DNA from 2 places in the Mesorhizobium sp. B2-3-14 genome. Region 2 is predicted to be linked to the other one. Evidence: predicted binding sites of a transcription regulator. Region 2 holds the regulator's gene; the other holds the start of a gene.
What was found. The regulator LexA, encoded in region 2, represses DNA repair genes until DNA is damaged. The targets are predictions, from matches to a motif close to TGTTCNNNNTGTGTTCNG.

Region 1: a site for LexA is predicted at 2,778-2,795, ahead of FJ950_RS05465 (UvrD-helicase domain-containing protein). Genes of this name have one in related genera too.

What each region holds. Positions count from the first base shown of each region.
Region 1 is NZ_VFVP01000002.1:172,313-180,197, reverse strand. It holds gene FJ950_RS05475 (hypothetical protein) at 1-229, shown strand, start outside; gene FJ950_RS05470 (glucose/quinate/shikimate family membrane-bound PQQ-dependent dehydrogenase) at 264-2,579, opposite strand; gene FJ950_RS05465 (UvrD-helicase domain-containing protein) at 2,836-5,607, shown strand; gene FJ950_RS05460 (hypothetical protein) at 5,639-5,953, opposite strand; gene FJ950_RS05455 (trimethylamine methyltransferase family protein) at 6,077-7,630, opposite strand; gene FJ950_RS05450 (glycine cleavage T C-terminal barrel domain-containing protein) at 7,644-7,844, opposite strand.
Region 2 is NZ_VFVP01000002.1:771,751-779,635, forward strand. It holds gene gltA (citrate synthase) at 1-1,078, opposite strand, end outside; gene gltX (glutamate--tRNA ligase) at 1,262-2,686, opposite strand; partial or broken gene FJ950_RS08415 (ComEC/Rec2 family competence protein) at 2,790-5,242, shown strand; gene lexA (transcriptional repressor LexA) at 5,236-5,979, opposite strand; gene FJ950_RS08425 (GntR family transcriptional regulator) at 6,390-7,163, opposite strand; gene FJ950_RS08430 (ABC transporter substrate-binding protein) at 7,314-7,885, shown strand, end outside.

The DNA of each region.
Region 1 (7,885 bases), 600 kb from region 2:
CGGCTTCCTGTCGTCGCTGCAGGGCGCGCTTGGCGGTGTTCTCGGCGAAAAGGCCGGCGCGCTGGTCAACGGCCTCGCGGCGCTCAAGGCCTCCGGCCTCGACTTGGCGCAGATCCAGAAGGCTGGCGAGACGCTTGTCCAGCAGGCCGAGGCGGCCGCGGGCCCCGATCTGACCAACCAAGTGCTTGGCTCGGTGCCGAGCCTAAAGAGCCATCTGGGGCTCGGCTGATCGTCGGCTCGCCGGACCCGGTAACCCCGCCTGCCTACTTCGGCAGCGCGTAGGCCATCACGTAATCGCCCGGCTTGGTGCCCACCGAGCCGTGGCCGCCGGCGACGATGACCACGAACTGGCGTCCGTCCGCGACGGTGTAGGTCATCGGCGTCGATTGCCCTCCGGCCGGCAGCCGCGCCTGCCAGAGCTGCTTGCCTGACGTCAGGTCATAGGCGCGCAGATAGTCGTCGACCGCGGCGCCCAGGAAGGCGACACCGCCGGCGGTGATCATCGGCCCGCCAATGCCGGGCACCCCGACCTTGAACGGCAACGGCAGCGGCGTCATGTCGTAGACGGTGCCGTTGCGGTGCTTGTAGGCAATCGCGCCGGTGCGAAGATCGACGCCCGCGACGTAGCCCCAGGGCGGCGCCTGGCACGGAATGCCGAGTGGCGACAGGAACGGTCCCATCACCACCGCATAGGGCGCTCCGTCATTGCGGTTCAGCCCCTGCTCGCTGCCCTTGGTGTCGCCTGGGGGCGGCACGTCGGCGCGCGGCACCAGCCGCGACGTGAAGGCAAGATAGGTCGGCATCCCGAACATCACTTGCCGCACCGGATCGACCGCCACGCCACCCCAGTTGAACGTGCCGAAATTGCCGGGATAAACCAGCGATCCCTGCAGCGAAGGCGGCGTGTAGCGGCCTTCATAGCGCAATTTGTGAAGCGCGATGCGGCACGCCAGCTGGTCGAACATGGTGATGCCCCACATATCGTGCTCGGTCAGCGGCGGCGGGTTGAAGGAAAGGTCGGACGCCGGCTGCGTCGGCGATGTGTGGTCGCCCTCGATGGCGCCGCCGGGCGCCGCCACTTCCTTGACGGGGATGACCGGCTCGCCGGTGCGCCGGTCGAGCACATAGAGGTCGCCCTGCTTGGTCGGCCCGACCAGCGCGGGCACCACGGAGCCGTCCGCCTTGGTGATGTCGATCAGGCTCGGCTGCGCCGGCACGTCCATGTCCCAGAGGTCATGGTGCACGGTCTGGCGCACCCATTTCAACTGCCCGGTGTTGAGGTCCAGCGCGGTGATCGAGGAGGAGAATTTCTCCACATTGGCACTGCGGCCCATGCCGAGCTGGTCCGGCGTCTGGTTGCCGAGCGGCACGTAGAGCAGGCCGAGCTTCTCGTCGGCGCTCGGCGTCGACCACATGTTGGGCGAGTTGGCGGTGTAGGTCTGGCCGGCCGGCAGCGGCGTCGTCTGGTCCGGATTGCCGGAATCCCAGTTCCACAGCAATTTGCCGCTGCTCGCATCATAGGCGCGGATGACGCCGGACGGCTCCTGCGTCGAATAATTGTCGTTCACCGCGCCGCCGACGATGATCTTGCCGCCGGCGATCAGCGGCGCCGAGGTCGAGTAGTAATAGCCCGACTTCGGATACGGCATGCCCGTCAACAGATTGAGCGTGCCGCCCTCGGCGAAGGCCGGGCAAACCTGCCCGTTGGCGGCGTCGAGCGCGATCAGCCGCGCATCCGAGGTCGGCAGGTAGACGCGCGCCGCGCAGGGCTGGCCGGCGGCGCCCGCTGCGTCGGCATAATAGGAGACGCCACGGCAGGTCTGGTGCTGGCGGTCCTTGTCGAGCTTGATCTTGGGATCGTAGCGCCACTTCTCCTTGCCGGTCGCCGCATCGACGGCGATGGCGAAGTTGTGCGGCGTGCAGATATAGAGCGTGTCGCCCACTTTGAGCGGTGTCACCTGATAGGTGGTCTCGCCGACATCGTCGGGGCCCTTGACGTCGCCGGTGCGATAGGTCCAGGCCGGCTTCAGGTTGGCGACGTTTTCCGGCGTGATCTGGTCGAGCGGCGAATACCGCTGGCCGAACTGCGTGCGCCCGTAATAGTGCCATTCGCCCGCCGGCACATCGCCGCCGAGATTGGCGTTGGGGATCACCTTGTCGGTGTCGAGCGCGCCGCCGATGTCCTTCGGGTCCGTGGTCATCGAATAGCCGGCCACCGCCAGCGATGCCAGCACGGCAAGGATCAAAGGTGCTCGCCCGTCCGGACCGGCAAGGCCGCGCCGCGCCCACGGCGTCAGCAGCCACAACGCCACCAGCACGATGATGCCGCCGCGCGGGCCGAGCTCCCACCAGTCGAAGCCGGTTTCCCAGACCGCCCAGGCCAGCGTGCCGAGCACGATCGCCGCGTAGAGCCAGAGCGCCGTCGAACGGCGCCGGTAGAGCAGCCAGGCGGCGACCAGGAAGGCGAGACCGACGATGATGTAGTACCAACTGCCGCCCAGCGAAGCCAACCAGATGCCGCCGGCGCCAAGCGCCAGGCCTAGGAGGAAGAGAATGAGGGAGGTGATGGTGACAGCCAAGATGATACTCCTTCGACTGTTGCGCGCGTGGGGCGGCCTAGGGCAACCCGCATTGCGTGTTGCCCCGGCAACTTTCTCCCGACCGCGGCGCCTGTCAAGCGTAGGTCGCGAGCCCGCGGGCAGCAACCTCGTTCCGCCTGGGATTGTTCCACAACGGCGGTTCCCATATCGGTGAAGCCGCCGTATCGGGCACTTTACCGGAACAAAACGTAGACAGTTCTGGTCTTTCCCTCCCGAATCACTACATTCGGGGGAGATGTCCGGCTTTTCCGAAGACATGCCCTTTTTCGACGAACCCAATGCGCGGCCCACGGCCCCGTCGGGCATTGCCGCGCGCGCCATGGCTGCCCGCGGCGGCCAAAACAATGCGCCCGACTATCTCAGGGGCTTGAATCCCGAGCAGCGGCTGGCCGTGGAGACCACCGAAGGCCCGGTTCTGGTGCTGGCCGGCGCCGGCACGGGCAAGACGCGCGTGCTGACCACCCGCATCGCCCACATCCTTGCCACCGGCAGGGCCTTCCCCTCGCAGATCCTGGCCGTCACCTTCACCAACAAGGCCGCGCGCGAGATGAAACAGCGCATCGGCATCCTGATCGGCGAAGGCAATGTCGAGGGCATGCCGTGGCTCGGCACCTTCCACTCGATCGGCGTGAAGCTGCTGCGCCGCCACGCCGAGCTTGCCGGCCTGAGGTCCGACTTCACCATCCTCGACACCGACGACGTCGTGCGCTTGATCAAGCAGCTGATCCAGGCCGAGGGCCTGGACGACAAGCGCTGGCCCGCGAAACAGTTCGCCCAGATGATCGACGGCTGGAAGAACAAGGGCCAGGGTCCGGCCGATATCGCCGAGGGCGATGCGCGCAGCTTCGCCAACGGCAAGGGCCGCGAGCTCTACAAGGCCTATCAGGAGCGGCTGCAGACGCTGAACGCCTGCGATTTCGGCGATTTGCTCTGCCACCCGATCCGCATCCTCCGCGCCAATCCCGATGTGCTGAAGGACTATCACCGGCGGTTCAAATACATCCTCGTCGACGAGTACCAGGACACCAACACTGCCCAATACATGTGGCTGCGTCTCTTGGCGCAAAGGCCGAGCGGATCACAACCAGCGCGAAGTGGTTCTCCGGGTGGGCGCGTTCCAAGTTTTTCCGGTGTTTCGGATGGAACGGACGCGGGTGGCTATAGACCCGCAACTCCAGAGGACGATTCAGCAGTTTCGGCCGAAGGCCGCAAGTCCGACCGGGCGTCCGAGCCGTTGCGAGGCCCCCGCGGAGGGCCCGCGCCGGCAGGCGCGGAACAGCCCGTGAGCGAAAACAAAGTTAACATCTGCTGCGTCGGCGATGACGACCAGTCGATCTATGGCTGGCGCGGCGCCGAGGTCGACAACATCCTGCGCTTCGACAAGGATTTTCCGGGCGCCACCATCATCCGGCTGGAGCGCAATTACCGCTCGACCGCGCACATACTGGGCGCCGCCTCCCATCTCATCGCCTACAATGAGGGCCGTTTCGGCAAAACGCTGTTCACCGACCGCAACGATCCGGAGGACGGCAAGGTCAACGTCCACGCCGCCTGGGATTCGGAGGAGGAAGCCCGCGCCATCGGCGAGACCATCGAGGCCTACCAGCGCCAGAAGCACAATTTGAACGACATGGCGATCCTGGTCCGCGCGTCCTTCCAGATGCGCGCCTTCGAGGACCGCTTCATCACGCTCGGCCTTAACTACCGCGTCATCGGCGGTCCGCGTTTTTACGAGCGCATGGAAATCCGCGACGCGCTGGCCTTCTTCCGCGTCGTCGCCAACAGCACCGACGACCTCGCCTTCGAGCGCATCGTCAATGTGCCCAAGCGCGGCTTGGGCGAAGCGACCATCCGCCAGATCCACGACACCGCGCGCGGCTTGCGCATCCCGATGCTGGAGGCGGCGGGTACACTGGCGGAAAGCGACGAGCTGAAGCCGAAACCGCGCGCCGCGCTGCGCGAGGTCGCGGCCAATTTCGAACGCTGGCAAAAGGCGCTGGAAACCACGCCGCACACCGAACTCGCCGAGACTATTCTCGAGGAGAGCGGCTACACCGACATGTGGAAGAACGACCGCTCGGCGGAAGCCCCGGGGCGGCTTGAGAACCTGAAGGAACTGATCCGTTCGATGGAGGAGTACGAATCGCTGCGCTCCTTCCTCGAACATGTCGCGCTGGTCATGGATGCCGAGCAGAATGCCGGGCTCGATGCCGTCTCCATCATGACGCTGCATTCGGCCAAGGGCCTCGAATTCGAGACCGTCTTCCTGCCCGGCTGGGAAGAAGGCCTCTTTCCCCATCAGCGCGCACTCGACGAAGGCGGCCGCTCCGGGCTCGAGGAAGAGCGGCGGCTCGCCTATGTCGGGCTGACGCGGGCCAAGAAGAACCTGCATATCTGGTTCGTCTCCAACCGCCTCATCCACGGGCTCTGGCAATCGACCATCCCGTCGCGCTTTCTCGAGGAACTGCCGGAAGCCCATGTCGAGGTCGCCGAAGCCGGCAACTCCTATGGCGGCTACGGCAATCCCTATGGCGGCGGCTCGTTCGCATCCGGCCGCGGCGGCGGCCAGGGGGCAGGAAGACAGAACCCCTATGGCGCTTCGCGCTTCGACAATATCGGCGGCACTTCGGGCGGCGGGGAAAAATCCGGCGCCTTCTCTAACACCTATTCGACGCCGGGTTGGCAGCGTGCGCAGGCCAACCGCACCGAGGCGACCGACCGCAACTGGGGCACGCGTTCGGGCCATCAGGTCGAACGCATCGGCTATGGGGAAACAGACTCCGGCTACGGCGCCGGCCGCACCAGCGTCAAAGGCCGCACCATAGACGGTGAACTGGTCGCCAAATCCGTCTCCGACACGCCGTCCGCCTTTAGCGTCGGCGACCGCGTCTTCCACCAGAAATTCGGCAACGGCAACATTTCAGCCATCGAGGGCAACAAGCTGACCATCGACTTCGATAAGGCCGGCCAGAAGCGCGTGCTGGACGGGTTTGTGCTGCCAGTGTGAGGCTGCCAGCCTCGAAGGCTGACGTCCCGCCTCAATCCACCTTCTTCTCGCCCCGCTCCCCGGCCTTCACGATATCGCCCGTCGTAAACAGGATTTCCTTCAGTTCCACGCGCCAGTCCGTCTTCTGGCGCAGCAGGAATTCGAGGTCCATGCCGAAATGCTTGAACTCCTCGCTCTGCGCGTTCTTCATGATCGCCTTGGCCTGCGGGTTCTTCTCGACCGACATGCGCTGTTCGTACCAGCTGATCGCTTCCGCCTCCTCGATCAGCGAGGTGATCATGCGGGCAAAGGTCCGCACTTCCTGCGACAGTTCTTCCGGCGGTTCGTGGTACTGGTCGAAACCCATGTCGTCCTCCCTCAACGGCTCGCGGATGGAGCCAGGCATTGGCCCGCATCCATGAATGCGTGGGACGCGCCGCGGGTTCCGGGATCACGGCCACAATTCGGGATGATGGATCCGCGAACTATCTCACGACACCGGCGCAGCGCCGCCCTCTTCCGTGCGCCGCGCGATGAACGCGTCGAGCACGCCTGACGTGGCGGCCGCCGCGGCCGGCGGCTCGAAATCGGCAAGGGTGCGCTTCCAGATGCCGGTGGCGCGTTCGGTGGCGGTCTTCGAGCCGCTTTGCGTCCAGTTGCCGAAATTCGACCAGTCGGCCACCAGCGGCTCGTAGAAGGCGGTGCGGTAGCGCGCCATGGTGTGGCCGGCCGAGAAGAAGTGGCCGCCCGGCTGCACTTCGGCGATCGCCTCGAAGCCTATTGCGTCGTCGTCGCCGGGGGTCGCCGCACAAAGTTCCGCGACCGTCTGCAGCGCCTCGATGTCGGTGACCAGCTTTTCCAGGGAAACGCTCAAGCCCCCTTCCAGCCAGCCGGCCGCGTGGATGCAGACGGTGGCGCCCGACAGCACCGAGCCCCATAGCGCGAACTGCGTCTCGTGCGCGGCCTGCGCGTCCGAAATGTTGGCCGCGCTGCCGCCGCCCGAGCGCCAGGGCAGACCGGTGAAGCGCGCCAGCTGGCCTGCACCCAGTGTCGCCTTCACGTGCTCCGGCGTGCCGAAGGCCGGTGCGCCCGATTTCATGTCGACATTGGAGGAGAAGGAACCGTAGACCACCGGCGCGCCCGGCCGCACGATCTGCGCCAGCGTCAGCCCGGCCAGCGCTTCGGCATGCTGCAAGGTCAGCGCGCCGGCCACGGTGATCGGCGCCATCGCACCGGCCAGGCAGAACGGCGTGATGATCAGGACCTGGCCCGCCTTGGCGAAATCGATGATGCCTTGCGCCATCGGAATGTCGAGCTGGCGCGGCGAGTTGGTGTTGATGACGGTGTAGCAATGCGCGCCCGAGCGGAACTCGTCCTCGGACAGCCCGCGCGCCAGCCTGATCATCTCGAAACTGTCATCGACCTGCGGCGTGCCACGCGCGAACACGAACGGGAATTTGTCCGACAGGGTCAGCTGCGCCCGGTTGACGGCATAGTGGCGGAAACGATTGTCGATGTCCTGCGGTTCGATGCACGGCCCCAGCATGTGCAAGACGTCGAAATGCTGCACCAGCTTGATCAACTCCTCGAAGGCGACCAGCGTCCCGGGCCGCCGGCCGCGCTCGAGATCGGTGACATTGGGCGCGCCGGAGCCCGCCAGGAATGTCATCGAGCCCAGTTCGAGCGACAGGTCGCGATCGCGCGCTCCGGCATAAGCGTGGATCGATCGCGGCGCCGAGGCTAAGGCTACCGCCACCATGTCGCGGCCTATACGCACCATGTCGGTGTCGGGGTCGACCAGGGCGCCGGCGCGGGCGAGCACCTCGCGCGCCTCGGGCAGCAGCACCTTGATGCCCAGTTCTTCCAGCACGCGCAGCGCCGTGCCGTGGATCGACGCCACCTGGTCGTCGGAAAAGATCGGCTGCGGCAGGAACGGATTCTTCAGCGACCGGTAATTGGGCTTGCGGCTTGATTCGCTGCCCGCCTCGCCCATGCGTCCCCGCCGGCGTTCGCGCCTTGTATCCCGTGCAGCGTCATCGACCATCAGAAACTCCTCCTCATTGCCGCATCGCCCTGCCCTGGGGACTGTAGGGCGAAGCCGCGATGACCCGCGCCGTCCGTTCGACGCCGACAATGTGCACGCAAAGCGCCATCCCCTCCCCGGCGAAATCGTCGTCCACCAACGCCAGCGCGACGCTCTTGCCGATCGTGTAGCCAAATCCGCCCGAGGCGCCGACAACGCCACCCCCGATGACCACTGCGCGATAGTGCGGCTTCGAAGCTTCCCCTCCCGGTCAGT
Region 2 (7,885 bases):
GCGCGATCTTTTCCAGTTCCATCGCGATGTCGAGCAGCGGATCGTCCTTGATGCCGAGTTCGCCCAGAACCTCATGCGCCGTCTTCTGCATGATCTTGGCACGCGGATCGTAGTTCTTGTAGACGCGGTGGCCAAAGCCCATCAGGCGGAACGGATCGTTCTTGTCCTTGGCGCGAGCGATGAATTCCGGGATGTGATCGACATGGCCGATCTCGCCCAGCATGTTGAGCGCCGCTTCGTTGGCGCCGCCATGGGCCGGGCCCCAAAGGCAAGCAATGCCGGCGGCGATGCAGGCGAACGGGTTGGCGCCCGAGGAGCCGGCGAGGCGAACGGTCGAGGTCGAAGCGTTCTGCTCATGATCGGCATGCAGGATGAAGATACGCTCCATGGCACGCGCCAGCACCGGGTTGATCTTGTACTCCTCGCACGGCACGGCAAAGCACATGTGCAGGAAGTTTGCCGCGAAACCGAGATCGTTCTTCGGGTAAATAAAGGGCTGGCCGATGTGGTATTTGTAGGCCATGGCCGCGATCGTCGGCATTTTGGCGATCAGGCGCATGGAGGCAACCATGCGCTGGTACGGGTCGGAGATGTCGGTCGAGTCATGATAGAAGGCCGACAGCGCGCCAACCACGCCGCACATCACCGCCATCGGGTGCGCGTCGCGGCGGAAGCCGGTGAAAAAGCGCGACATCTGCTCGTGCACCATTGTGTGGCGTGTTACGCGGTAGTCGAAATCGTCCTTCTGCGCCTTGGTCGGCAATTCGCCGTAGAGCAGGAGGTAGCAGACTTCGAGGAAGTCGCCATGTTCGGCCAACTGGTCGATCGGATAGCCCCGATGCAGGAGGATGCCGGCGTCGCCATCGATGAAGGTGATTTCCGACTCGCAGCTTGCCGTCGAGGTGAAGCCCGGGTCATAGGTGAAGGCGCCGGTGGTGCTGTAGAGCGAGGCGATGTCGATGACGTCAGGTCCGACCGAGCCGCTTCGCACCTTGAATTCGTGAGTCTTGCCGGCGAATTCCAGCGTCGCCGTGGCCTCTTGGCCGCCCACATCCAGTTTTTTCGCAGCTTCGGTCATTGCAAATTCCTTCTTGTTTCCTCATGCCGGCAAAGGCAAATTCCGCAGAGCGACACGTCGAAATCACCGCAATGCGCGTATTCGCCACCGCATTCTAGGAGGTGCGTGCCAGATTGGGCCAAGGCCTAATGTTGCACTGCGAAACCCGCCTTTCAATGCCAATCTTCTTGGGCCAGTTTGCTCCTAATCGATTTGATCCGCTATGCGCGCCAGGCTTTCCTCACGCCCCAGAACGGCAAGCACGTCGAATACGCCCGGTGACGTGCTCTTGCCGGTCAACGCAGCCCGCAACGGCTGGGCCACGGCGCCAAGCTTGTGGCCGCCAGCCGACGCAAAGTCGCGGATCGCGGCCTCGGCCGTGGCCGCCGTCCAGTCGCCTGACAGCGACTTCAAAGCTTCGTGAGCGCCACGCAGGATCTTGCGCGCGTCGTCATTGAGCAGGAGTGCCGCCTTGTCGTCGATCGGCAGCGGCCGCGCGGCAAACAGGAAGCCGGCACCGTCGACAAGCTCGACCAGCGTCTTGGCGCGCTCCTTCAGGCCCGGAAGTGCTGCCAGCAGCTGCGCCTTGTTCTTGTCGTCGAGGCGCGCCGCCATCGCCGGACCGCCCTCCAGATAGGGCAAGGTGGCGATGAAGATATCGAACAGCTCGGTGTCGGCCATACGTCGCATATGGGCGCCGTTGATCGCTTCCAGCTTGGCGAAGTCGAAGCGCGCCGCGCCCTTGTTGACGTCGCCAATGTCGAACCACGAGACCATGTCCTCGATCGACATGATCTCGTCGTCGCCATGGCTCCAGCCGAGCCGCGCAAGGTAATTGAGCAGCGCCTCCGGCAGATAGCCCATGGCGCGATAGGCTTCGACGCCGAGCGCGCCGTGGCGCTTCGACAGCTTGGCGCCGTCGGCGCCGTGGATCAGCGGGATATGCGACATCGACGGCACGTCCCAGCCCATGGCGTTGTAGATCACGGTCTGGCGGGCGGCGTTGGTCAGGTGATCGTCGCCACGGATGATGTGGGTGACGCCCATGTCGTGATCGTCGACGACGACGGCATGCATGTAGGTCGGGTTGCCGTCCGAACGCAGGATGATGAAGTCGTCGAGATCCTTGTTGGGGAAGCGCACGTCTCCCTGGACCCGGTCCTGCACGACCGTCTCGCCCTCGGCCGGTGCCTTGATGCGGATGGCGCCCTTGACGCCGGACGGCGCCTCCGAGGGGTCGCGGTCACGCCAATGGCCGTTATAGCGTGGCGGCAGGCCCTTGGCGCGTGCAGCCTCGCGCATTGCCTCCAGCTCGGCTGAAGTCTCGTAGCTGTAATAGGCCTTGCCCAGGCGCACCAGCTCCTCGGCCACCTCGCGATGGCGCGGCGCGCGCTCGAATTGGGAGACCGCGTCACCATCCCACGAAAGGCCAAGCCAGGTCAGGCCATCGAGAATGGCCGATGTGGCCGCATCGGTCGAACGCTCGCGATCGGTGTCCTCGATGCGCAGCAGCATCGTGCCGCCGGTATGCTTTGCATAGAGCCAGTTGAAGAGCGCCGTGCGCGCGCCGCCGATGTGCAGATAGCCGGTCGGCGAGGGGGCAAAACGGGTGATGACCTTGTCGGGCATGGAACTCTCGGAAAACGTCTGAAGCTGGGTGCGGAGCGTGCGGACTTTCGCGCGTTGCGCGTTCATGTAGCATAGGACGTCGAGGGTGCAAGGGGCAGACCCGATGACTGGACGAGGCCGGGGCTCGGATCGGGGCGAGGATGCCGCTATCGGCGTCAGCGAGCGATCCCTGTTTGCGGCGCCTGCGACGATCCCACTGCCATCTCCGCTCGTGGCTGCACCCGAAACCAGGTCGCTGCAGGCAGGTGGGCAGGCGCCGGCGCCGGCTCCTGCCGCGGGCAGGATCGTGCGCGTGCGCCGGCAAATCGGCCTGGTATCCTTGCCTCGCCTGCGCCATGGCGTGGCCCGGGCGGCGGAGCTTGAACTCGACCGGGGCATCGCGTTCCTGCTGGTGCCGGTCTGTCTGGCCGTTGGGGCGATCGCCTATTTCTCGCTGGCGTCCGAGCCCGACTTTGCAAAGCCCGTCGCGGTCGTGGTGCTGATGGCGGTCTGTGCCTTCGTCTCGCGTTCCTGGCCCAAAACCCATCTGTGTCTCATGGCAGTGCTGTTGTGCGCGCTGGGCCTGCTCGCGGCGAAGGTTGAAACATGGCGAGCCGGAACCCGGATGCTGGGTTCGGAAATCTCCACGCAACTGACCGGCCGCGTGGTCTCGCTCGAAGAGATGGAGAGCGGCCGCATCCGGCTGACCATGGACGTGATTTCGACCGCCCGGCCGAAACTGCGCTATGCGCCGGAAAGGGTCCGGCTTTCCGCACGCAAGATACCACCGGGAATGACCGCCGGCTCGCTCATCACAGGCTACTCCAAACTGTTGCCGCCGACCGGCCCGGTGCGGCCGGACAGCTACGACTTCTCTTTCGACAGCTATTTCGCCGGCATCGGCGGCAGCGGCTTCTTTCTCGGCAATCCAACGGTTGTTTCCGCCGACGACGGTGAGATGCCGCTATCGGCTCGCCTTTTTTCAGGCATCGAGAATGCCCGCGAAGCCATCGCCGACCACATCAGGGGCAGCGTCGGCGGCGCTGAAGGCGAGATCGCGGCGGCGCTGATCGTCGGCGTGCGCGCCGGCATACCCGATGAAATCAATGAAGCGATGCGGCGTACCGGCATCTATCACATCATCTCTATTTCGGGACTGCATATGGCGCTTGTGGCCGGCACCATCATGGGTCTGCTGCGTGGTGCCTTCGCGCTGTTTCCAGACTTTCCGCGCGCCGGCCGGTGAAGAAATACGCGGCCGCCGCCGCACTGTTCTCGATCGCGGCCTATCTCATCATTTCCGGTGTCGTCGTTGCGGCCGAACGCAGCTTCATCATGCTGGCGGTGATGCTGATTGCCGTGTTCTTCGATCGCGCTGCGCTGACCATGCGCAATCTGGGGATCTCGGCGATCGCCGTCATCCTGGTCTCGCCTCACGAGGTCGTCGGCCCGAGCTTTCAGATGTCGTTCGCCGCGACCGCGGCCCTGGTTGGCGCTTATGCCGGCTGGGCCGATCACCGTGCGGGAAAGACGCGGCCACCGCCGCGAAAGCGATCGCTGCCCGGGTTCCTGACGCGAAAATTCCTGCTGGCGACAGGTGGATTGGCCATGACGTCCATTATCGCCGGCAGCGCCACGGCGTTGTTTGCCATCTGGCATTTCCAGCGGGTATCGCCGCTCAGCCTGTTCGCCAATCTGGCCGTGATGCCTATCGTGTCGGTCGTGATGTTCCTGGCCGTCGCCAGCGCGCTGTTGATGCCATTCGGACTGGATTGGCCGGCTCTCTACCTCATGGGCAAGGGCCTGACAGCAATGATCGCCGTGTCGGCGTGGATATCGGAGCGCTCTCCGGTCGATGGAGTCGGGCTGATTTCGCAGCAATCCGTGCTGCTGGTCACCGTCGCGCTGGTTATCGCGACGATGGCGACGACATGGCTGCGGCTCGCGGCGCTGCCATTCGCGCTCGCCGGCCTGTTGACTGTGTCGCACACACGCGCGCCCGATGTGCTGATCTCGGAAGATGCGCGGCTGGTCGCGCTGCCGATCGGCAATGGCGAACTGGCCGTCAACCGGGAACGTCCGAACGAATTCGCAACCGACAACTGGAAGCGCGCCCTGATCTCCGAAACAATCGTCAAACCGGAAATGTTCGACACGACAGACAGGCAATTCGATGTTGCCAGTCCCACCGACCTGCCGCCGGGATCGCCCTTCTACTGCCGCGAAGGCCTGTGCCTTGCCAGGCACCCTTCCGGCGCGATCATTGCCTATGTCGAGGACCGCAAGACCACCTGGAAAGCCTGCGCTTTCGCCGACCTGATCATCGTCAATGACGCAACCGCCTATGACGCCTGCCACAATCCACTGGTTCTCGTCGTCACCAAACGGCAGCTCGCCCGCAAGGGAAGCGCTGCCGTCTTCTTCAATCCCCAGTCGGCCACGACCCGGGCCGCGATCGCATTTGCCGTCGACGGACCATACCGGCCCTGGCACGAACAGCGAAAATTCTCACGCGAGGCAAGGGGGCTGCCGCCGTACAAAAAACCCGACAAGCCCGATGACAAGCCGGTTCAGTAGCGCCTGATCAACCCGACCAGCTTGCCTTGTACCTTGACCCTGTCCGGCCCGAAAATGCGCGTTTCGTAGGCTGGATTGGCGGCCTCGAGCGCGATCGAAGCGCCTTTGCGGCGGAACCGCTTCAGTGTCGCTTCCTCTTCGTCGACCAGTGCCACGATAATTTCGCCCGGGCTTGCCGTGTCGGCATTGCGGATAATGACCGTGTCTCCATCGAAGATACCAGCCTCGATCATCGAGTCGCCCTTGACCTCCAACGCATAGTGCTCGCCGCCCATGATCATGTCCGGCGGCACCGAGATCGAATGCGTCTGATGCTGGATGGCATCGATCGGCACACCGGCGGCGATACGGCCCATGACCGGGATGGACACGGCTGAAACCGCGTCGTCGTCGTTGCCGGCCGCGGGCAGGCGCGAAGGCGCAGCGGCCGGCCTGATCTGGCGTCCGAGACTGCCTTGGCCAAGGCTGCCTTGGATGACGCTTGGCGAGAACTTCTTTGCCGCATTGAGGCCCGGCGCGATCGAGTCCGGCAGCCGCAGCACTTCCAGCGCGCGCGCCCGATTGGGTAGCCGGCGAATGAAGCCGCGCTCCTCCAGGGCCGTGATCAGGCGATGGATCCCCGACTTGGAGGCAAGATCGAGTGCTTCCTTCATCTCGTCGAAGGAAGGCGGTATCCCGCTTTCCTTGAGCCGTTCGTGGATGAACATCAGCAGTTCATGTTGCTTGCGTGTCAGCATGGCGGCCCCCAAGACATTGAACGAAAGGTTGAACCAGAATCGAAAAAACAAACCCAGAACAAACACTATCTGTTCCAGTTGTGTTCTGCAACCGTTTAAAGTTTAATGAATTTGTTAAGGGGTCTGAAGTTTTTTGCCCGCGACGGCGGGCGGCAACCAGTCCTTTCCGCCGTCGGCAGGCGCATTGAAATCGTTTTGGTTAATGGCCTGTGGCCCATCCGCCGACGAGGCTTTGGCATCAGTTAGTTGGAAGGCTTCTCCTCGGAGGGACGTATAATTCGCGGAGCCATTATTCGCGGAACGAAACGAAACCAAAATGCCAACGATTGGTAGCTTCGGGCGGCCATGGATCGGGGCGTTCGGCGCACTCCGGCCAGCGCGTTCGAATAGGCGTCGCGGAAGCGCTGAAGTTATCCCGAACCCGCCTTCAAGCTGCCGGCGCGAGCGGCGTATCTGGTAGCGCCGCTGTCTTCGCTGTGGACATAGACGTGCAGTGTGTAGCCGATATGCGCCGTCATCAGCGCCTTGGCCCGCTCGACGTCACGGTCGAGCGCCGCTTCCATGATCGCGGTATGGTGTTCGATCGCAATCGCTTCGCGTAGCGCTTCGATTGCCTCTTCATAGCCATCCTTGAGGCCGGCCGCGGCCCGCAGTGTCGGCGCCAGACCAAGGAAGCGATGATGCCGGCGCAGCTGATCCGAGATCGTCGAGCGGAACCGCAACAGCCAGTCGCATGTGGCGGCGCTCAGCAGCGCCGCATGGAAAGCCTCGTGGTTCTCGTCCCATCTGTCGACGGCCGCGTCCGAGGGATCGTCGACCGCCGTCTTGCAACGCGAGAGCCGGTAGTGGGCGGTGACCACGGCATCCTCCCACTCCCTGCCGCCTTTTTCCATCGATTCGAGGAACAGGGGTATCTCGACCACCATCCTGGCGCGTGCCAGATCCTCCAGCTCGGCCCGCGACACCGGAGCCACGGCAAAACCACGATTGCTGATCGCGGTGACCAGGCGTTCGGCCTCGAGCCGCGACAGGGCTTCGCGCAACGGTGTCCAGCCGACGCCATAGGTGCCGCGCAGCGCACTCAGTTTGAGCGGGGCGCCGGGCATGAGGCGCGTGGTCAGGATGTCGCGCCGCAACAGCTGATAGGCGGCTTCCGTTTTTGTGGAACTCGTTTCATTCAGCATGGTGATCAATCCGTCGTCTGGCGAAAAGTATATATGATAGTGCGTCACAGCAACAATTATATATAATGTTTGACACAGACCAGCGGACTCACCATGATCGCCGTAGTAGCCGCGTTTCCAAGCGGCCCTGATCAAATCTGGGAGGAAATGATGTTGAAGTCGAAATCCGCTTGGTTGTCGGGCTTGGCCCTGGCAGGCGCATTGATGGTCAGTGCCGGCAGTGCCGCGGCCGATCAGATCCGTATCGGCATTGCCAATTTCGGCGAGCATCCGCAATTGAACGCCGCCATAGCCGGCTTCAAGAAGGCGCTGACGGATAACGGCTTCGTCGAGGGCAAGGACGTCGTCTACACGGAGAGCCACACCAATTTCGATGCGTCGCTGGTGCCGCAGATGATCGCCAAGCTGCAGGCCGAGCAGCCCAAGCTGATCTACACCATCACCACGCCGGTCTCACAGATCGCCAAGAAAGCGCTCGCCGGTTCCGGCATTCCGATCGTTTTTGCCGCGGTCACCGATCCGGTGGCGGCCAAGCTGGTGCCGTCATGGGACGCCGGAGACGAAGGCATGACCGGCGCCAGCGATCTGCAGGACGTCGCCGCGGTGATGGCCTTCACCAAGAAGCTGCTGCCGAACGCCAAGCGCTTCGGCGTGCCTTATAATCCCGGTGAGGCCAATGACGTTGCCTTGGTCGAAAAGATCAAGGCGGCGGCACCGGCCGC